2 linked regions of the Cupriavidus taiwanensis LMG 19424 genome follow. The protein of the gene in region 2 interacts with the protein of the main gene of each other region in a pairwise test. Links are inferred from orthologs where the notes say so. Each region holds a gene or a part of one and is shown on either strand. Other genes may lie near its edges.

What was found.
Region 1: the proteins of ptsN (region 2) and RALTA_RS04640 interact in binary tests that used the Escherichia coli proteins (3 or more experiments, as listed by UniProt). The link is inferred for Cupriavidus taiwanensis LMG 19424 from one-to-one orthologs.

Annotation. Positions count from the first base shown.
Region 1 is NC_010528.1:991,788-1,002,442, forward strand. Bases 4,306-7,681 are described here. They hold RALTA_RS04640 (sensor histidine kinase), read left to right. Parts: upstream 4,306-4,634; coding sequence 4,635-7,481; downstream 7,482-7,681. Other genes in these bases: kdpC (potassium-transporting ATPase subunit KdpC), read left to right, coding at 4,306-4,530; kdpE (two-component system response regulator KdpE), read left to right, coding at 7,514-7,681. Also shown: potassium-transporting ATPase subunit KdpA, read left to right, coding at 1-1,556; potassium-transporting ATPase subunit KdpB, read left to right, coding at 1,804-3,879; more of kdpC, read left to right, coding at 3,907-4,305; more of kdpE, read left to right, coding at 7,682-8,209; RALTA_RS04650 (TorF family putative porin), read left to right, coding at 8,342-9,139; RALTA_RS04660 (class 1 fructose-bisphosphatase), read right to left, coding at 9,471-10,487; pepN (aminopeptidase N), read right to left, coding at 10,569-10,655. UniProt on the Escherichia coli protein: Member of the two-component regulatory system KdpD/KdpE involved in the regulation of the kdp operon. KdpD may function as a membrane-associated protein kinase that phosphorylates KdpE in response to environmental signals.
Region 2 is NC_010528.1:325,997-336,162, forward strand. What follows is about bases 2,450-5,336. They hold ptsN (PTS IIA-like nitrogen regulatory protein PtsN), read right to left. Parts: upstream 4,178-5,336; coding sequence 3,722-4,177; downstream 2,450-3,721. Other genes in these bases: RALTA_RS01595 (PsiF family protein), read right to left, coding at 2,450-2,497; hprK (HPr(Ser) kinase/phosphatase), read right to left, coding at 2,669-3,640; hpf (ribosome hibernation-promoting factor, HPF/YfiA family), read right to left, coding at 4,529-4,879; RALTA_RS01615 (RNA polymerase factor sigma-54), read right to left, coding at 4,928-5,336. Also shown: mutY (A/G-specific adenine glycosylase), read left to right, coding at 1-323; RALTA_RS01585 (LON peptidase substrate-binding domain-containing protein), read right to left, coding at 366-1,025; RNase adapter RapZ, read right to left, coding at 1,118-1,993; more of RALTA_RS01595, read right to left, coding at 2,105-2,449; more of RALTA_RS01615, read right to left, coding at 5,337-6,406; lptB (LPS export ABC transporter ATP-binding protein), read right to left, coding at 6,532-7,332; lipopolysaccharide transport periplasmic protein LptA, read right to left, coding at 7,341-7,985; LPS export ABC transporter periplasmic protein LptC, read right to left, coding at 8,105-8,734; RALTA_RS01635 (KpsF/GutQ family sugar-phosphate isomerase), read right to left, coding at 8,799-9,782; RALTA_RS30600 (hypothetical protein), read left to right, coding at 9,669-9,926; RALTA_RS01640 (cation:proton antiporter domain-containing protein), read left to right, coding at 9,926-10,166. UniProt on the Escherichia coli protein: Seems to have a role in regulating nitrogen assimilation.

The sequences.
Region 1 (10,655 bases), 670 kb from region 2 along the record:
AAGGCCTGCTGCCGCTGAACCCCCAGGGCTTCGGCGCGGTCACGCCGGACTCGGCCTTCAACACGGCCATCAGCTTTGTCAGCAATACGAACTGGCAAGGCTATGCCGGCGAGTCGACCATGGCCTATCTGACGCAGATGCTCGCGCTCACCGTGCAGAACTTCCTGTCCGCGGCAACCGGCATCGCCGTCGTGATCGCGCTGATTCGGGGCTTCGCGCGCCAGACCGCCGCCACCATCGGCAACTTCTGGGTCGACATGACGCGGGTCACGCTGTACGTGCTGGCGCCGATCGCGACCGTGATCGCGCTGGCGCTGGTCAGCCAGGGCGTGATCCAGAACTTCGATGCCTACAAGGAAGTGAGCCTGGTCGCGCCGGTCGAATACAGCCAGCCGAAGGTCGACGCGGCGGGGCAGCCGGTGCTCGATGCGCAGGGCAAGCCGGTGACGGAAGACCTGAAGACCGACAGGCAGACGCTGGCGATGGGGCCGGTGGCCTCGCAGGAAGCCATCAAGATGCTGGGCACCAACGGCGGCGGCTTCTTCAACGCCAACTCGGCGCATCCGTTCGAGAACCCGAATGCCCTGGCCAACCTCATCGAGATGCTGGCGATCTTCCTGATCCCGGCGGCGCTGTGCTTCACCTTCGGCGAGATGGTCGGCGACAGGCGCCAGGGCGTAGCCGTGCTCGGCGCCATGGCGCTCATCTTCGTGGCGATGGCGTGCGTTGCGGCGGTCTCCGAGCAGACGGCGAACCCCGCGCTGTCGGGCCTGCCGCTCGATCATGCCAGTTCGCTGCTGCAGGCCGGCGGCAATATGGAAGGCAAAGAAACGCGCTTCGGCATCGCTGCATCGGCCCTGTTCGCCACCATCACGACCGCGGCTTCGTGCGGCGCGGTCAATGCCATGCATGACTCGTTCACCGCCATCGGCGGGCTGGTGCCGATGCTGCTGATGCAGCTGGGCGAAGTCGTGTTTGGCGGCGTGGGCTCCGGCCTGTACGGCATGCTGGTCTACGCCGTGCTGGCGGTGTTCATCGCCGGACTGATGATCGGCCGCACGCCGGAGTATCTCGGCAAGAAGATCGAAACCTATGAGATGAAGATGGTGGCCGTGGCGATCCTGGTCACGCCGCTGCTGGTGCTGCTCGGCACCTCGGTGGCGGTGATGACCGGGGCGGGGCGCGCGGGGGTGTTCAATCCCGGCACGCATGGCTTTTCCGAGATCCTGTACGCGCTCTCGTCGGCGGCCAACAACAACGGCAGCGCCTTTGCGGGCCTGTCCGCCAACACGCCGTTCTACAACACGCTGCTGGCCGCGGCGATGTGGTTCGGCAGGTTCTGGATCATCATCCCCGTCCTGGCGCTGGCGGGTTCGCTGGCGGCCAAGAAGCGTATCCCGCCCAGCGGCGGCACCATGCCCACGCACGGCCCGCTGTTCGTCGTGCTGCTGGTTGGCACGGTGCTGCTGGTCGGCGCGCTGACCTATGTCCCGGCGCTGGCGCTGGGGCCGGTTGCCGAGCACCTGCAGGGCGCGATGCCGGCGGCGGCAAGGTAAATCGACCTCTCACGAAGACATATCGAGCATTGCTATACCTTCGGCCCCTGCGCTGCCTCGCCAGGGCGGGTGCCGTCTGTCTCTAGCGAATTGCGGAGCAACCATGCGACATGAATCAACGGCCCCAGTGGCCAACGGCGGTGCCAACGGGACCGGCGCGTCGTCCTCCGGCGCGCCTCAGGTGCAGCGCGCACCGGTGCCGGACCGGCAACACGGTTCCCACCACCATCGCCCGCCCGCGCGCAGCATGTTCGCGCCGGAGCTGGTGAAGCCCGCGCTGGCCGCGGCCTTCCGCAAGCTGTCGCCTCGCGACCAGCTGCGCAACCCTGTGATGTTCGTGGTCTACGCGGGCAGCATCCTGACGAGCCTGCTGTTCCTGAAGGCACTGGCCGCGCCGGCAGCAGGCGGCGAATCCGCAGCCTTCATCCTGGCGGTGTCGGCGTGGCTGTGGTTCACGGTGCTGTTCGCGAACTTTGCCGAGGCCCTTGCCGAGGGCCGCAGCAAGCAGCAGGCGGAATCGCTGCGCGGGCTGAAGACCACGGTGACCGCCCGTGTGCTGACGGAAGGGACCCGCGCCGGCGCAACCGAGGCGCGTCCGGCGACGGCGCTGCGCCGCGGCGATGTGGTGCTGGTCGAGGCTGGCGAGATGATCCCCGGCGACGGCGAAGTGATCGACGGCGTGGCTTCGGTCGACGAAAGCGCCATCACCGGCGAATCGGCGCCGGTGATCCGCGAGTCCGGCGGCGACTTCTCGTCCGTGACCGGCGGTACGCGCGTGCTGTCCGACTGGATCGTGGTGCGCATCACGACCAACCCGGGCGAAAGCTTTATCGACCGCATGATCACGATGGTCGAAGGCGCCAAGCGGCAGAAGACACCGAACGAGCTGGCCCTGACCATCCTGCTGGTCGGGCTGACCATCGTTCTGCTGCTGGCCACGGCCACGCTGCAGCCGTTCTCGCTCTACAGCGTGCTGGTGACCGGGGCGGGCGTGCCGGTGACGATCACCGTGCTGGTGGCGCTGCTGGTCTGCCTGATCCCGACCACGATCGGCGGGCTGCTTTCCGCGATCGGCGTGGCCGGCATGAGCCGGATGATGGAAGCGAACGTGATCGCCACCTCGGGCCGCGCCGTGGAAGCCGCCGGCGACGTGGATGTACTGCTGCTCGACAAGACCGGCACCATCACGCACGGCAACCGCCAGGCCTCGCGCTTCATCCCGGCGCCGGGCATTTCGCCGCTGCAGCTCGCGGAAGCCGCATGGCTGTCGTCGCTGGCCGACGAAACGCCGGAAGGGCGCAGCATCGTCACGCTGGCCCGCCAGCTGCCGGGCCTGACCCCGCCGTCGATGGCAAGCCTGAAGCCGGAATTCGTGCCGTTCAGCGCGCAGACGCGCATGAGCGGCGTGGACCTGCGCGACGGCGCCGGCGAGCGCCATGTGCGCAAGGGCGCCGCCGATGCCGTGCGTCGCTACGTCACGGAACGCGCCGGCAAGTTCCCCGATGCGGTGCTGCAGGCCGTGGATGAGGTTGCCCGTGCCGGCAGCACGCCGCTGGTGGTGGCCGACGCCAACGGCGATGCGGTGCGCGCGCTGGGCGTGATCGAACTGAAGGACATCGTCAAGACCGGCATCCGCGAGCGCTTCGGCGAGCTGCGCAGGATGGGCATCAAGACCGTGATGATCACCGGCGACAACCGGCTGACCGCGGCTTCGATCGCCGCGGAAGCCGGCGTCGACGACTTCCTCGCCGAAGCCACGCCGGAGGCCAAGCTCAAGCTGATCCGCCAGTACCAGGCCGAAGGGCGGCTCGTCGCGATGACCGGCGACGGCACCAACGACGCCCCCGCGCTCGCCCAGGCCGATGTGGCCGTGGCGATGAACAGCGGCACGCAGGCGGCCAAGGAAGCCGGCAACATGGTCGACCTGGACAGCAACCCGACCAAGCTGATCGAGATCGTCGAGATCGGCAAGCAGATGCTGATGACGCGCGGCTCGCTGACGACCTTCAGCGTGGCCAACGATATCGCCAAGTACTTCGCGATCATTCCCGCGGCCTTTGCCAGCACGTATCCGCAGCTGAACCTGCTCAATGTGATGGGGCTGGCCACGCCAGCATCGGCCATCATGTCCGCGGTGATCTTCAACGCGCTGATCATCGTCGTGCTGATCCCGCTGGCGCTCAGGGGCGTGGCCTACCGGCCGCTCGGCGCCGCGGTGCTGCTGCGCCGCAACCTGCTGATCTATGGGCTGGGCGGCATCCTGGTGCCGTTCGCGGGCATCAAGCTGATCGACATGATCCTGGCCCTGTCGGGCTGGGTCTGATTATCATCGCTACGATTCGGAGCATTCATGACTACGCAAATGCAGTCCCGGCAGCCGTCCCCGGCAGCCATGCAAGCTGGCCTGTTGCGGCCCATGCTGGTGGTGTTCGCCGGCCTGTCGCTGGTAACCGGCCTGCTGTATCCCGGCGTGATCACGGCGATCTCCCGGGCCGTGTTCCCGCACCAGGCCGGCGGATCGCTGATCGAGAAAGATGGCAGGGCGCTCGGCTCGGCACTGATCGGCCAGCCGTTCTCCGACCCGAAGTACTTCTGGGGCCGGCTGTCGGCCACGGCGCCGATGCCATACAACGCCGCGGCGTCGGTCGGGTCCAACCTGGGGCCCGGCAATCCGGCGCTGACCGACGCCGCACGCGCGCGCGTCGACGCGTTGCGTGCGGCGGATCCGGACAACCGCGCGTCCGTGCCCGTGGATCTGGTGACCGCTTCCGGCAGTGGGCTCGACCCCCACATCAGTCCAGCGGCCGCAGAATACCAGGTGGCGCGCGTCGCCCGCCTCAGGCGGCTGCCGGTCGGCCAGGTCAGGCAACTGGTTGCGGCGAATACGGAAACGCCACTGCTGGCGGTGCTGGGCGATCCGGGCGTCAATGTGCTGAAGCTGAACCTGGCCCTGGATGCGATCGCCGGCAAGTAGCCCTTGCCGCAGGGATCGACGCTGACGGCGGGCCGGCGTCGCGATGGCACGCGGATGAAGGAAAATGGGGTTTGCCAATGCAAGGATAGAAGTTGAGCCGTCCGATGTCTGATGCCGAATTGCGCGAGGCCCGCGCCCGCCCCGATCCCGACGCCCTTCTGCAGTGGGTGCAGCAGGAGGGCGCCCGTGCCTTGCGCGGCAAGCTCAGGGTCTACTTTGGCGCTTCCGCCGGCGTCGGCAAGACCTTTGCCATGCTTGCCGCGGCGCGCGCGGCGGCAGGGCAAGGCACGGATGTCGTCATCGGCATCGTCGAGACCCACGGCCGCGCGGAGACCGAAGCGCTGATCGCCGGGGTCGAGCGGCTGCCGATGAAGGCTGTGCCGTATCGCGAGCGGGTTCTCCAGGAGTTCGACCTGGACGCTGCGCTCGCCCGCAAACCGGCGCTGATCCTGGTCGACGAACTGGCCCATTCCAACGCACCGGGCAGCCGCCATCCCAAGCGGTGGCAGGATATCCAGGAACTGCAGGCTGCCGGTATTGACGTGTGGACCACGGTCAATGTGCAGCATCTGGACAGCCTGAATGAGGCGGTTGGCGGCATTACCGGCATCCGCGTCTGGGAAACCGTGCCGGATGTTGTCTTCGACAGTGCCGACGAAGTGGTGCTGGTTGACCTGCCCGCAGACGAGTTGCTGCGCCGGCTGAAGGAAGGCAAGGTCTATCTGCCCGAGCAGGCGCGTCATGCGGCGCGCAATTTCTTCCGGAAGGGCAATCTGATCGCTCTGCGCGAACTGGCGCTGCGCCGGACAGCCGACCGGGTAGACTCCGATGTCCAGGCATGGCGCCAATCGGAATCCGTGCAGGCCGTGTGGCGGACCCGCGAGGCCGTGCTGGCCTGCATCGGCAGCGGCGACGATGCCGAGCAGGTGGTGAAGAGTGCGCGCCGGCTTGCCGGGCAGCTCGATTGCCCCTGGCACGTGGTGACCATAGCCACCCCCCGGCTGACACCCCCATCCGATTTCGCAAGAGCCCGGCTGGAGACGGCGATGCGTCTCGCGGAGGAACTTGGCGCGCGTACCGAGACGCTGGCCGGCAACGACATGGTTCAGGCCATCGTCGGATATGTTCGCCGCCACAACCTGACCAAGGTCATCATCGGCCGCGCACCGGCGGACTGGCGCCGCGGCGGCGATTCGCTCGCCGAGCGGGCACGCTCCCTCCTGGGACTGGCCTTGACCCCGTTTATGAACGCGCCGGCGTGGCTGTTCGGTCGTCGCAGCTTTGCCGATGCGCTGGCGATCGGATGTCCGGACGTCGATATCATCCGCGTCGCCGCGGACACCACGCGGGTCGATCTGCGCCCGCGCCATGGCTCCGAAGCACCAGAGGCTCCAACGCCGGGCGAGGGCGCCCGGCGCAAGGATTATCTGTGGGCCATGGCATGGTGTGCCGGTGCCACGGTACTGTCGGCGCTGGCGTTGCCGTGGTTTGACATCGTCAATATCGCCATGCTGTTTCTGGCGGCGGTGGTCGGCGTGGCGCTGCGTCATGGGCGAGGACCGGCGGCGCTGGCTTCGGTATTGTCTGTGGCCGCCTTCGACTTCTTTTTCGTGCCGCCTCGACTGTCGTTCGCCGTCAGCGACGTGCAGTATCTGCTGACGTTTCTCGTGCTCCTGTCGGTGGGCCTGGTCATCGGGCAACTGACAGCGGGTTTGCGCGAACAGGCGCAGGTGGCCGTACAGCGCGAGAACGATGCACGCATCCTGTACGAACTCGCCCGGGAGCTGTCTGCCGCGCTGATGCCCGATCAGATCGTTGCCATCGGCAGCCGTTTCCTGCGCGCCGCCTTCGATGCCAATTCGGCCTTCTTCCTGGTTTCGCCGGAAGGCCGCTTGCTGCCACCGGTGACCGATGTCGCCCAGCACGACACGGCGGCGCGAACCGACTCGATCGACCGTGTGCTGGCGGAGTGGGTGTTCCATCACGGTCTGCCGGCCGGCACCGGCACGCATACCTTGCCAGGCAGCACCGTGTTGTATCTGCCGTTGAAGGCGCCGATGCAGACCCGTGGCGTGCTGGCAATCGAGCCGGCGGTGTCACACGCGCTGGCGCACCCTGCGCTTCGGCGTCAGGTCGATGTATTCTGCACGCTGATCGCGATCGCCATCGAACGATTGCACTACGTTGAAGTGGCGCAGCAGGCCCTGTTGTCGATGGAGTCAGAGCGTCTGCGCAGTTCATTGCTGGCCGCCGTCTCCCACGACCTGCGAACGCCGCTGACAAGCCTGATCGGCATGGCGGAAACCATGCAGCGCAGTGGCCCCGCACTGACGCCGCCACTGGCCGAGACGGTGGCCGCCATGCTGGAACAGGCCAGGCGGATGCGCACGATGGTGGTGAACCTGCTGGACATGGCGAAGCTGCAGAGCCGGGAGGTGCTGACGAACAAGGAGTGGCAGTCGGTGGAGGAACTCGTCGGCTCCAGCCTGGCTGCCATGCGCGAGGCGCTCGAGCATCATCGCGTGATTGTCGCCGACTTGTCGCAAGTTCCCCTGATCGAATGCGACGCGGTATTGGTCGAGCGCGTGCTGTGCAACTTGCTGGAGAATGCCTCCAAATATACGCCCGCCGGCACCGAGATCCGCATCTCGTCCGCGCCGGTGGAGGATGAGATCCGGATTGTGGTAGAGGATGATGGTCCCGGCGTGCCCAAAGGCAAGGAGCGACAGATCTTCGAGAAATTCACGCGCGGTGAGCGGGAGTCGGCGACGGCTGGCGTTGGCCTGGGCCTGGCCGTCTGCGAGGCAATCGTACAAGCGCATGGCGGACGCATCTGGGTGGAGGCGGCGCAGCGCCCAGACCGTCCGGACGGCCAGGCGGGCGCGCGCTTCGTCGTCGCGCTGCCGCGTGGAAATCCACCCGCGGTGGAGCTCGAGCCGACGGATGCCTAGGATAGCGACAGCCAAGCAAGGAGAAGGCGTTCATGCCATTTGATTTTGCCCCGACAGTCTTGTTGGTCGAGGATGAGCCGCATATCCGGCGCTTTGTTCGCTCGACCCTGGAGTCGGAGGGCTGCACGGTGCATGAGGCGGAATCGCTCAAGCGCGGACTGATCGAGGCCGGCACGCGGCGACCCGATCTCGTCATTCTCGACCTGGGGTTGCCGGACGGCGACGGGGTGCAATTGATCAGCGAGATGCGTACGTGGGCGGACGCACCGATCCTCGTCCTCTCGGCACGCAGTGGCGAGACCGACAAGATCGGCGCGTTGGACGCCGGTGCCGATGACTACCTGACCAAACCATTTGGCGTTGGCGAACTGGTTGCACGACTGCGCGTGCTGCTGCGCAGGCATGCCAGGACCCATGCCCGGGGGGCCAGTCAGATCATGTTTGGCGACGTGCACGTCGACCTGGCGAGTCGCGTCGTTACCCGGTCGGGTCATGCGGTACATCTGACGCCGATCGAGTATCGTCTTCTTGCAGTGCTGATCGCCCACCGCGGCAAGGTGATGACGCACCGGGAATTGCTGCGCGAAGTATGGGGGCCTTCCCACGCCGAAAGCAGCCAGTACCTGCGGGTCTATATGGGACATCTGCGGCACAAGCTCGAAGCTGACCCGGCGCGGCCCGCGCACTTGCTGACGGAAATCGGGCTGGGCTACCGCTTCGCCGGATAGCGCTGCATGCCCGGCGCATTGATCGGATTTGTACGCAGGCATTGCGCCTTTTGATACCGTTTTTACATGTCAGGCCATATCGTGGCGAGGCTCCCGCTAACGGAGATTTCCTCAACTCTCGTCACGACAACAATGACTGACCTGCGCCATTCCGCGGTTGCGCTGCTTGCTTGCTCCGCATCGTTCGTTCTTATCTTCGCTGCCATGCCCGCCATGGCGCAATCCCAACCCGACGCGCCATCCCGGCCGGACGCCGAGGCGTCTCCGCATACGTTCACGGCCAACGTATCCGTGGCGACCGATTATCGCTACCGCGGCCTGATGCAGACCAATCGCCGGCCGGCGATCCAGGGCGGATTCGACTACAGCCATTCGAGCGGTTTCTACCTTGGCAACTGGAATTCCAGCATTAGCTGGCTGGGCGACAGCAACCCCGGGGTGTCAGCCCCGATCGAGATGGATTTTTACGGCGGCTACAGGCACACGCTGGGTGGCGACTGGATCTACGATGTCGGCGTGCTGCAGTACTACTACCCGGGAGACTATCCGGCCAACTACACGCGCCCCTACACCACTGAGCTGTACGCGGCGCTGGGCTACGGTCCGGTGACGTTCAAGTACTCGTATGCTCCGACCAATCTTTTTGGTTTCCCTGACAGCAAGCACAGCTGGTACGCCGACCTGACCGCCAACGTGCCGCTCAATGTCTGGGGCCTCACGCTGAACGCCCATGTGGGCTACCAGAAGGTGCAGGTCGCCGATGCCTCGTATGTGGACTGGAAGATCGGCCTCACGAAAGACCTCGGCAAGAGACTGGCGCTGGCCGTGGCCTACATCGACGCCAATGCCGACAAGGCGGTGTACACCAATGCCAAGGGCCGCTACATGGGGCGCGGCACCGCCTGGGCTTCGTTGACGAAGACGTTCTGAGCACGCTTGCCGGCGCCGACCAGGATGGGGCAATCACCGCGGGAATTCCGTCCGGCCGGCTGCATGGTGCCTGCACGACCCCCGGAAACAACAAAGCCCAACCGGGCTGGCTGGGCTAAGTGCTTGATTCAATTGGTGCCGAAGAGAGGAATCGAACCCCCGACCTTCTCATTACGAATGAGCTGCTCTACCGACTGAGCTACTTCGGCAACATGTTCCGGTGAACTGGAACAGCCCGCAATAGTAGCAGCGTTTTCCGGCCTTGTGAAGCCCTTTTGTGTCGCCGAACGGGGCGCAGCGCGCCCCGTGCCAGGCCGGCCTTGCCCGGAAATCAGGCCTTGGCCTGCGCTTCCTGGTGGTAGCGGGTGACGCGCTCGACCTCGTTCTTCGAGCCCAGGATCACAGAGACGCGCTGGTGCAGCTTTTCCGGCTGCACGTCGAGGATGCGCTGCTCGCCGTTGGTGGCGGCGCCGCCGGCCTGCTCGACCAGCATCGCCATTGGGTTGGCTTCGTACATCAGGCGCAGCTTGCCGGGCTTTTCCGGCTCGCGCTTGTCCCACGGGTACATGAAGATGCCGCCGCGGGTCAGGATGCGGTGCACGTCGGCAACCATCGAAGCCACCCAGCGCATGTTGAAGTTCTTGCCGCGCGGGCCTTCGTCGCCGGCCAGGCACTCGTCGATGTACTTGCGCACCGGCGGGGCCCAGTGGCGCATGTTCGACATGTTGATGGCGAATTCCTTGGTGTCTTCCGGGATCGTGACGTTGGACTGGGTCAGCACGAAGCTGCCGGCTTCGCGGTCCAGCGTGAACATGTGCACGCCGTTGCCGACCGTCAGCACCAGCGTGGTCTGCGGGCCGTACACGGCGTAGCCGGCGGCGACCTGGTGCGTGCCGGGCTGCAGGAAGTCGGCCTCGGTCACGGTCTGGCCGGGCTTGGGCATGTGCAGCACCGAGAAGATGGTGCCGATCGAGACGTTGACGTCGATGTTCGACGAGCCGTCGAGCGGGTCGAACATCAGCAGGTATTCGCCCTTCGGGTAGCGGTTGGGAATCTCGTAGAACGATTCCATTTCTTCCGATGCCATCGCGGCCAGGTGGCCGCCCCATTCGTTGGCGTCGAGCAGCACTTCGTTGGCGATCACGTCCAGCTTCTGCTGGGTTTCGCCCTGGACATTGCCGGTGCCGGCCGAGCCCAGCACGCCGGCGAGGGCGCCCTTGCTGACGGCGTTGGAAATGGCCTTGCAGGCACGCGCGACCACTTCGATCAGCAGCCGCAGTTCGGGCTGGATCGTGTTGTGCTTGCGCTGCTCCTCGACCAGGTAGCGGGTCAGGCTGATGCGAGTCATGGTTGGTTCTCCTTGGATGGCCGCAATTCTACATGCCCGGCCGCGCCGGGGCCGGGCTTCGGGGGCGTCGGCCGGTCGCGCTCAGCCGGCCAGCGCCTTGCCGACGATCTCGCGTACGTCGCGCGACAGCGTGCTGCAGGCGGCGACGCGTTCCAGCTCGGCGCGCAT
Region 2 (10,166 bases):
TGTGGAGCCTGCCTGAGATGCCGGTCGAGACCGTGCCCTTCGACGCGGAAGACGCCGAGGCCTGGGCGCTCGACTACGCGCGCGCTTTCGGCACGCCCGCGCGCGCCGTGCTGGCCGGCGAACTGACCCATGTGTTCACGCATTTCCGCCTGCTGATCCGCGCGATCCGGGTCGACCTCGCGGCGCAGGCCAACGTGCTGCAGCAGGACGGCGCGGCGCCGGCCGGGCAGCGCTGGCTGTCGCTCGACGATCTCGACGCGCTGGGTACGCCCGCGCCGGTGCGCCGGCTGCTGGAAGACCAGGCGCGGGTGGGCTTGTTCTGAACTGAAGCGCGTGCAGGACGACAGCGCGGGACAACAGGGCGCCTACAGCATGTGGTTCTGCCGCATGTAGCGGTGCACGATCTCGATGCGCATGCCCGCGTCGGGCAGGGCCATCAGCATCTGCTTGGCCTTGAGCGGCACCGGCAGCAGTTCGCATAGCCGGTTGGCGACCCAGCTCGGGTCGTCCCACAGGTAGGGCTCGTCGAAGGGCAGGCGGTCGGGCTGCTCGGCGTGCAGCCGCGTGACGATGCGGCGCAGCGCGTCCAGGCATTCGCCCAGCAGTTCGAGCTTGCAGTCGATGATGTCGGGAGGAAGCACCTCGGCCCGTGCCACCAGCAGGCCGTCGTCGCGGGTCTCGTGGCCGAGGATATGGAAGCGGTCGCGGCCGCGCGCGCGGATCAGCAGCACGCCCAGCTGTTCCATGTTGCAGTCGACGATCTCGGCCAGGCAGCCGACCAGCTCCGGCACGGTAGGCTGGTTGGGCCGGGCGACCTCGTCGCCACTGGCAATCAGGCAGACGCCGAACGGTGCGCTGTCGCGCAGGCAGTTGCGCACCATGTCGACATAGCGCGCCTCGAACACGCGCAACGGCAGCCGTCCACCGGGAAACAGCACCGTGTGCAGGGGGAACAGCGGCAGGTTATCGAGCGTCCGTGGCGGATCTGCGGAACCGGTGGGACGGTAGAGGTCGGTCGAGGACATGCGGTGCAGGCTTGGGGGTCGCGCAGCATTGGGCCGCCAGGCCGACGCCGCGCTCAGATGCCCTGTGCAGCCCGGGGGCCATGCCGCGTGCGTCAGCCCGCCGGTGCGAGCTCTCGGTGTCTGACCAGCACATTACCATGTGCCCGGAAATAGTTGGCGAGCCTTTCGGCAATATAGACCGAGCGATGCTGGCCGCCGGTGCAGCCGATCGCCACGGTCAGGTAGCTGCGGTTGTCGGCAATGAAGCTTGGCAGCCACTTTTCCACATAGGCGCGGATATCCTCGGCCATCGCCAGCACCATCGGCTGCCCCTGCAGGAAGTCGATCACCGGCGTGTCGCGGCCGGTCAGCGGCCGCAGCGCCAGGTCATAGTACGGGTTGGGCAGCGAGCGCACGTCGAACACCATGTCGGCGTCGCTGGGCACGCCATGCTTGAAGCCGAACGACTCGAACAGCAACGTCAGGCGCTGGCTGTCGTCGCGGATCAGCTCCTTGATCCAGCTGCGCAGCGTATTGGTGCGCACATTGCTGGTATCGATCCGGTGCGCGGCTTCGGCAAGCGGGCTCAGCAGCGAGCGCTCCATCTCGATCGCTTCCATCAGCGCCGTGTCGTTGAAGGCGCCGCCGCCGGCCGCGCCGTCGGTGCGTGCCGACAGCGGATGGCGGCGGCGCGTCTCGGAATAGCGCTGCACCAGGGCGTCGGTGCTGGCGGTCAGGAAAATGACCTCGACCTGGTGTTCGGCGGCCAGCGCGCGCACGGTGTCGGGCAGCTGGTCGAGCGACTCGCGGCTGCGGATGTCGGTCGCCACGCCCAGGTGCGTGTAGCCCTGAGCGTCGAGGTAGCGGGTCAGTTCAGGGATGAACTGCGCCGGCAGGTTGTCCACGCAGTAATAGCCTGCATCTTCGAGGACGTTCAGTGCGACGGACTTGCCGGAACCGGATATGCCGGTGATGAGGATGATGCGCATAGCAACTGAAGCATAGCATCAGGTGCCGGCTGCGTCATGACAGCTGTTTGACACACCCAAAATGAAAATGGCGAACCTCGCGGTTCGCCATGCTGCGGTGCCAGGGGGCGCTCAGGCTGCCTTCGACAGGCATTCCTTCATGTGGGCCTTGTATTCGTCGCCCTTCTTGCCCTTGCCCGACTTGCTGCAGGACGCCATCTTTTCCTGCTGGGTCTTGGACACGCCGGACTTCGACAGGCATTCCTTCATGAACGCCTTGCGTTCGTCGCCCTTTTTGCCGGAGGCTTGCGCGTTGCAGGCCTTCATCTTGTCTTGCTGGGTGTTGGCAGCGGGTTTGTCAGGGCTGGCCGGGGTAGCAGGGGTGGCGGGCACGGCCGGGGTGGCCGGGGCTGCTGCCGATGGCTTGGCCGGGGTGGCTGGCGTGGCCGGCGTGGCGGTCTGCGCAAAGGCGCTGGCGGCGAACAACGGGGTAACCAGCGCGCACACTGCAATCAGGCTCTTCATGCTTGCTCTCCTCGGGGGTGGAAAACCTTGTCGCCGCGCGCCTGGGTCGGCGTTGCGGCTGCCGTAACGGACGTGATGCCCATTACAGCACAAAACGAAGCATGCCCGAGAAACGTTGACGGGAGCTCGCTACGCCGTTGTAAGCAATTGAAAGCCGCGGCGCAGGACCGGCTACAGCAGCCGCCCCTGACCGCGCGAGACGGCGTCGGCCTGCATCGCGGCGCGCTGGCGGTCCATGAAGTCGCGCAGGGTGTCGATGCCGCGCAGGCGCAGGATGGTGTTGCGCACGGCCGCCTCGACCAGCACCGCAAGGTTGCGGCCGGCCGCCACCTGGATCTTGACCATGTGGATCGGCAGCCCCAGCACGTCCAGATACTGCGAGTCCAGCGGCAGGCGCTCGAACTCGCCGTCGTTGCGCCGCACCAGCTGCACCACCAGCTTGATCTTCATCTTCCGCCGCACCGCGGTCTCGCCGAAGATGGTCTTGATATCGAGCAGCCCCAGGCCGCGCACTTCCAGCAGGTTCTGCAGCAGCGGCGGGCAGCGTCCTTCGATGAAATCCGGGCCCAGCCGGACGAAATCGACGGCGTCGTCGGCCACCAGTCCGTGGCCGCGCGAGATCAGCTCCAGGCCAAGTTCGCTCTTGCCCAGGCCCGATTCGCCCATGATCAGCACGCCCATGCCCAGGATGTCGAGAAACACGCCGTGCATGGTGACGCGCGGCGCCGAGATGCGCGACAGGTACAGGCGCAGGTGGTCGATCACCGCGGCGGACGACACCGGCGTGGTGAACAGCGGCGTCGACGAGCGCGTGCAGCGCAGTTCGAGGTCCGGCGGCGGCTCCATGCCGTCGGCGATTACCAGGAACGGCGGCTCCAGCAGGATCAGCTCGCCCATCTGGCGCTTGCGGGTCTCGTCGTCCAGGCGCTGGTAGTACGTGATCTCGGGCTTGCCGAGTACCTGGATCCGGTTGGGGTGGATCAGGTTGAGGTGGCCCACCAGGTCTGCGGCGGAGGTCGCTTCGCGGGCGAATTCGACGTCAAAGGCGCGATCGGCGCCCTCCAGGCCGGCGACCCACGAGAGTTTCAGGTCGGCTGCGTTGTCGTCGAAGATTGACTGGGAGGTGACGCCGGTGAGTTCCATGCGGGTTGACTGGTAAGGCGGTTTGCCAAGCGCGTGGCGCCTGCCCGGTCTGGTGCCGGACCGCTCTGGGGAATCAGGGGATCAGGGATGCCATGCGATCAGCAATTGATGCACGGCATCGGGCGTGGGCAAGGTCGCCAGGCCCTCGCGCATGTCGCGATCCGACAGCAGTTGCGCGATCTCGGACAGGATCTCCAGGTGCTGCTGGGTGGCCTGTTCCGGCACCAGCAGGAAGATCAGCAGCGACACCGGCTTGCCATCCGGCGATTCGAACGGAATCGGCTCGGCCAGGCGCATGAAGGCAGCCAGGGGTTGCTTGAGGCCCTTGATGCGCCCGTGCGGGATCGCCACGCCGGCACCCAGCCCGGTCGAGCCCAGCGACTCGCGCGCGAACAGGTTGTCGGTCACGATGGCGCGCGCCACGCCATGGTTGTTCTCGAAGAGGAGCCCGGCCTGCTCGAACACACGCTTCTTGCTGGTGACGCTGACGTCGAGGGTGATGTTGCCGGGTGGCAGCAATTTGGCCAAACGATTCATGGGCGATGCGCAGGATTTCAGTTAGCGGGCGGATCGATCCGCCGGGCAGCGGCTGGTTCCCTGACCACTGCGGGCGCGGGGGAGACGCCCGGCCCATTATAGAGCAGCGGCTACCCGAGCCTTGTGCGGTGCAGCGCGGGCAGGCGCGGCCACGATTTCTCTCTCTTTGTATGGCGCAGCATACACCTTGGCGCTGCGCTTGCGAACACTTCGGGCCGCCCCACGTGTACAGCGTTGGCTCGGCTGCCACAGCCCGAGCCGGCGCCAGGGCGCAAAAAAGCCGCGCTTCACGGCGCGGCTTGCCTGTGGAATCTGGTTCAGCAGCCTTCTGCGAGGCCGCCGGGCATAGGTTTATTGCTGCATCTGCGCTGCGGCCATCTGGTACTTGACCGCTTCACGGTCGTGGCCTTGCACGCGATCCTTGTAGCGAATCACCTGACGGTCCAGCTTGTCGACGAGTGCGTCGATCGCCGCATACAGGTCTTCGTGATGCGCCTCGACAAAGATGTCCTTGCCCTTGAGATGTAGATTGATTTCCGCGTACTGGCGCCGGTCCTTTTCCTTGTGATTGTCGACAGAGAGCAGCACGCTAACGCCAATGACTTGATCGAAATGCCTGACGATTCGCTCCAGCTTCGTTTCCACGTACTCACGCAGAGGGGGCGTGATGTCCAGGTGGTGTCCACTGATCTTGAAGTTCATAGCGCTTCTCCTTCTGAAAGAGCCTCACCAGGCAGGCGGTGGGCTCGGCTACAAAGACTTGCGGAGATTCACTGCGGGGATCTTCAGGGCTTCGCGATATTTGGCAACGGTGCGGCGTGCGACAACGAAGCCTTGCTCACCCAGCAGTTCGGCGATGCGACTGTCGGAAAGGGGATTCCTCGGGTCTTCGGCTCCTATCAGTTGCTTGATCAAGGCGCGGATGGCCGTTGATGAAGCCGCGCCACCGGTTTCGGTGGACACGTGGCTGCCGAAGAAGTACTTCAGTTCGAAAGTACCCATCGGCGTGGCCATGTATTTATTGGTCGTCACCCGGGAGATGGTTGACTCGTGTAAACCCAGTGTATCGGCAATCTCCCGCAAAACCAAGGGGCGCATGGCGATTTCACCGTGGGTGAAAAAGTTCTTTTGACGCTCGACAATGGCTTGCGAGACACGCAGGATCGTGTCGAACCTTTGCTGGATGTTCTTGATCAGCCAGCGCGCCTCCTGCAGCTTCTGCTGCAGCCCGGCGGTGCCGGTCTCGCCCTTGGCGCCGCGCAAAATCTGCGCATACATGTCGTTAATGCGCAGCCTTGGCATCACATCCGGATTGAGCTGCGCGATCCAGCCGCCGCCGCTCTTGCGCACGAATACGTCCGGCACGACGAAATCGGCTTCGGGCCGGCTGTACGCGTGGCCCGGGTAGGGGGCCAGCGAGCGGATCAGGTCATGGGCGGCCTTCAGCGCGACCTCATCGACCTGCAAGGCCTTTTTCAGCCGCGTGTAGTCGCGTACCGCAAGCAGTTCGAGGTGATGGGTGACGATGGTCAGCGCCAGCTCGCGCTGCGGGTGCGTCAGGCGGCGCAATTGCAGGGCCAGGCATTCGGCCGCATTGCGCGCACCGACGCCGGGCGGGTCGAAGCTCTGCAGCAGCGTCAGGATGGCGTGGACTTCGTCGGGGTCGAATTCGAGCTCTTCCGGCAGTTCCGCGCAGATCTCTTCCAGCGAGGCGCTCAGGTAGCCGTCGTCATCGAGGGACTCGATCAGGAAGATGGCGAGACCCTTGTCCCGCGCCGAGATCTTCAGCGGCGTGAGCTGCTCCATCAGGTATTCGCGCAGCGTGGGCTCGGCATCGCGCAGCTGCATCGGCGTCTTTTCGTCTTCGTCGCCTTGCGGGCGGCGGGCAAAGTCGTCAAGGCTCCAATCGCCGTTGCTGTAGTCGTCGCCGCTGCTGTTGTCGCCGTAGCTGTCTTCCGCGGCGCCGTCGGCGTGCGCATCGCCGTTGCCCTGGGGCTCGGCGGGCGCGGGCGCGGGAGCGCTCTGGACGTTGACCGAGCCGTCAGCCGCCACCCGCAGCGGGCTTTCGATCCAGTCGTTTTCCCGCTCGAGCAGCGGGTTTTCCGTCAGCGCCTGTTCGACTTCCTGCTGCAGTTCCAGCGTGGAAAGCTGCAGCAGCCGGATCGACTGTTGCAGCTGGGGGGTCAGTGCCAGGTGCTGGGAGAGGCGGAGCTGTAGCGACGGTTTCATGCGACCTATTTTATGCGCATCTTTCCGATGTTGGAACGGAAATTGCTATCGCTGAAGCGCTCTGATCGCCGCTGGCTCTTCACCGCCATGCAGCCATGGGCCGCCCGCGCATGGCGCCCGCCTTGTTACATGCGGAAATTCTCGCCCAGATAGACCCGCCGCACGGCGTCGTTGGCAATGATGTCTTCGGGCTGCCCCGCGGCCAGCACCGTGCCTTCGCTGATGATGTAGGCGTGGTCGCAGATGCCCAGCGTCTCGCGCACGTTGTGGTCGGTGATCAGCACGCCGATATTGCGCGCCTTGAGGAAGCTGACGATACGCTGGATCTCGCCCACGGCGATGGGGTCGACGCCGGCGAACGGTTCGTCCAGCAGGATAAAGCGCGGCGATGACGCCAGCGCGCGTGCGATTTCCACGCGGCGACGCTCGCCGCCTGACAGCGACAGCGCCGGGTTGTTGCGCAGGTGCGCGATCTGCAGGTCGTCGAGCAGGGCGTCCAGGCGGCGCTCGATCTCGGCCCTGGCCAGCGGCTTGCCCTTGTCCAGCTGCAGTTCCAGCACCGCGCGGATGTTTTCCTCGACGTTGAGCTTGCGGAACACCGAGGCTTCCTGCGGCAGGTACGACAGCCCCATGCGCGCGCGCTCGTGGATCGGCAGGCCGCTGATGTGGTCGCCGTCGAGCACGATGTCGCCCTCGTCCAGCGCCACCAGGCCGACGATCATGTAGAACGACGTGGTCTTGCCCGCGCCGTTCGGCCCGAGCAGCCCGACCACCTCGCCGCTCTTCACGTCGAGCGAGACGTCCTTGACCACCGTGCGCGAGCCATAGCGCTTCTTCAGGTGGCGCACGACCAGCGTGCTGCCGCCGGGCAGGACGGCGTTGGCTTCGACGACAGGCTTGTCGGCAATGGTGGCGGTATCGGTCATGGGTACGGTCAGGGTTTGTTGGCGGGCGCGGGCGCGGGCTTCAGGTCCAGCGGCGAGCCGCCCGCGGTGCCGGACTTCTGGTCCTGGCGCGGCGACAGCACCGCGCGCACCCGGCCGGACGGGTTGGCCGCCGCGGCATCGCCGCTGCCGCCGCCGGCAGCGGTGTAGAGTTCCTTGCGGCTGTCGTAGGTCAGCACCGCGCCGCGGATCTCGTCGAGCAGCTTGGCGCCTTGCAGCCGCGCCATGCGGGCATTGCCGATCAGCTTGGAGAACTCCTGCTTGCCGTCGTATTCGATGCGGTCGCCCCAGCCGTCGATATATTCGTCGACGCCTTCGCGCTTCTGGCGGATATAGGCCTGCCGGCCCGGCTTCGAGGTGGCCACGGCGAACTGGTAGCCCTCCGGGTCGGTGCGCAGCTCGGCGGCGTCGGACTTCAGGATCATGGTGCCCTTGGTCAGCACGACGTTGCCGGTCAGCGTATAGATCTGCTTGACGTCGTCATAGCTGGCGTTGTCCGCCTCGAGCACCATCGGCTTGTCGCGGTCCGCCCGCTCGGCAAGGGCAGGCTGGCCCAGCAGGCCGAAGGCCATGGCCAGCGCGAGCAGGGCCGGGGCGGTGCGTCGACGGGACGAAGTCGTCAGGGAAGCGGTCATGTTGGCAGGGTTGCTTGAGGGCGTCGGGATGCGTGATGGTGCGGTTGGCGCGGACACCGGCGCGCGCGCTGCGGGCCGCGCGGGCGGGCGCCGCGTGCGCGGGCTGCGCCGGACCGGGTTCAGGACCCCGGCGCGCGGCCGGGGGACGGCCCGGTAATGATGGTGCCGCGTACATTGCCGAGCAATTGTACTTCGCGGGTGACGTTGTTGAAGATCAGGCCGTTGGCGGTCATGACCGACGGGCCGCGTGTCAGCTTGACCGGCTTGTCGGTCTTGACGATGTCGTCATTGACCAGCAGCTGGAAATAGCTCGACGCCGCGGTCAGCTGCGGATCCTTGGACGGATCCGCGCCCTGCTGTCGCAGCACGTAGCCATTGCCGTACAGGTCGATCACCGTGCCTTCGGCGTTCATGCGGCCGATGTCGGCACGCGCGGTCACCGGCGGGCGGTCCGGTTCATAGGCGCGCATGGCGGGGCGCGTGACCTCGTAGGTCTGGTCGTCCTCGAAATGGATCATGCGCTCGCCGGTGAAGCGGATCTTGGTGCTGCCGTCGGGCGCCAGCTCGGTGGCCGAGAAGCGGTCCATGAAGTAATCGGGCTCGTGCTTCTTGGCGGTCTGCGCGGCCTGGTCTTCCCTGGGGGAGTTGATCTGGACCAGCCAGAACGTGCTGCCCGCCACGATGGCCATCAGCAGCAGCGGCAGCAGCCGCATGACGATGCCGCTGAGGGAGGCGAGGAGTGCCTGCATGTTGTCCTTGGCGTTGTGCCCGGTGTGGGTTTCGTGCCGATGGCGACGTCGGTGGCGCGCCCGCTCAGATGACCTTGGCGCGGGTCAGGTCGTGGATATGCAGCGCGCCGGCCAGGCGCCCGTCGTCGTCCACCACCAGCAGCTGGTTGATGCGGTTGGCTTCCATCACCTGCACGGCTTCCACTGCCAGCTGGTCCTGGTTGACCACGTGGGGGTTGCGGTGCATGACCTCGCCGATCGGCACGGTCTTCCAGTCGCGCGGGGTTTCCAGCAGGCGGCGCAGGTCGCCGTCGGTGAACACGCCGATGGCGCGTCCGTCGGGATCCACCACCGCGGTCATGGCCATGCCCTTGCGGGTGATTTCCATCAGCGCCTGGGCCAGCGGCGTGCTTTCGCGAACCTCGGGCACGGCGTTGCCGGTGCGCATCACGTCGCGCACATGGGTCAGCAGCTTGCGCCCGAGCGCGCCGCCGGGGTGCGAGCGGGCGAAGTCTTCCTCGCCGAAGCCGCGCGCATCGAGCACCGCCACCGCCAGCGCGTCGCCCAGCGCCAGCGCGGCGGTGGTGCTGGCCGTCGGCGCAAGGTTCAGCGGGCAGGCTTCTTTCTCGACCGCCGCGTCCAGGTGGACGTCGGCCAGCTTGGCGAGGTTGGAGTCCGGATTGCCGGTGACCGAGATCAGGCGCGCGCCGATGCGCTTGACGATCGGGATGATCGACAGCAGCTCGCCGGTCTCGCCGGAATTGGAGAAGGCGATCAGCACGTCGTCGCGCGTGACCATGCCGAGGTCGCCATGGCTGGCTTCGGCGGGGTGCACGAAGAACGCGGGGGTGCCGGTCGAGGCCAGCGTGGCCGCGACCTTGCGCCCGATATGGCCGGACTTGCCGATGCCCGAAACGACCACGCGCCCGGTGCATTGCAGGATCAGCTGCACGGCATGGGCAAAGTCGCCGTTCAGGCGGCCGGAAAGTGCGGAAACCGCATCGGCTTCGGTCTGGAGCGTGTCGCGGGCGAGCCGGAGTGCTCGATCCGCATCGAAATTAGCTATCATGGCGACGAAGTATACCAACGAATGCGACCGCACCTGGGCCGGCCCATGACGCGCGTCGTGCTCGCCCGTGCTCGCCGTATTTGCGCCGGCAGGGTGCCCGTGCCGGGTCGGCCGCGCGCCTCGCCGGTCACCCTGACCGCCTGATGCATTCTCCGCTGGAACTGACCCTGGTGCTGCTGGCCGCCGCCGTGTTCGGCGTGGTCGGGTTCCGCATGCTGCAGCTGCCGCCGATGCTGGGCTACCTGGCCGTCGGCATCCTGATCGGGCCGCATGCGCTCGGGCTGGCCAGCGACACCGCGCAGACCAAGTACCTGGCCGAATTCGGCGTGGTCTTCCTGATGTTCTCGATCGGGCTGGAATTCAGCCTGGCCAAGCTGCGCGCGA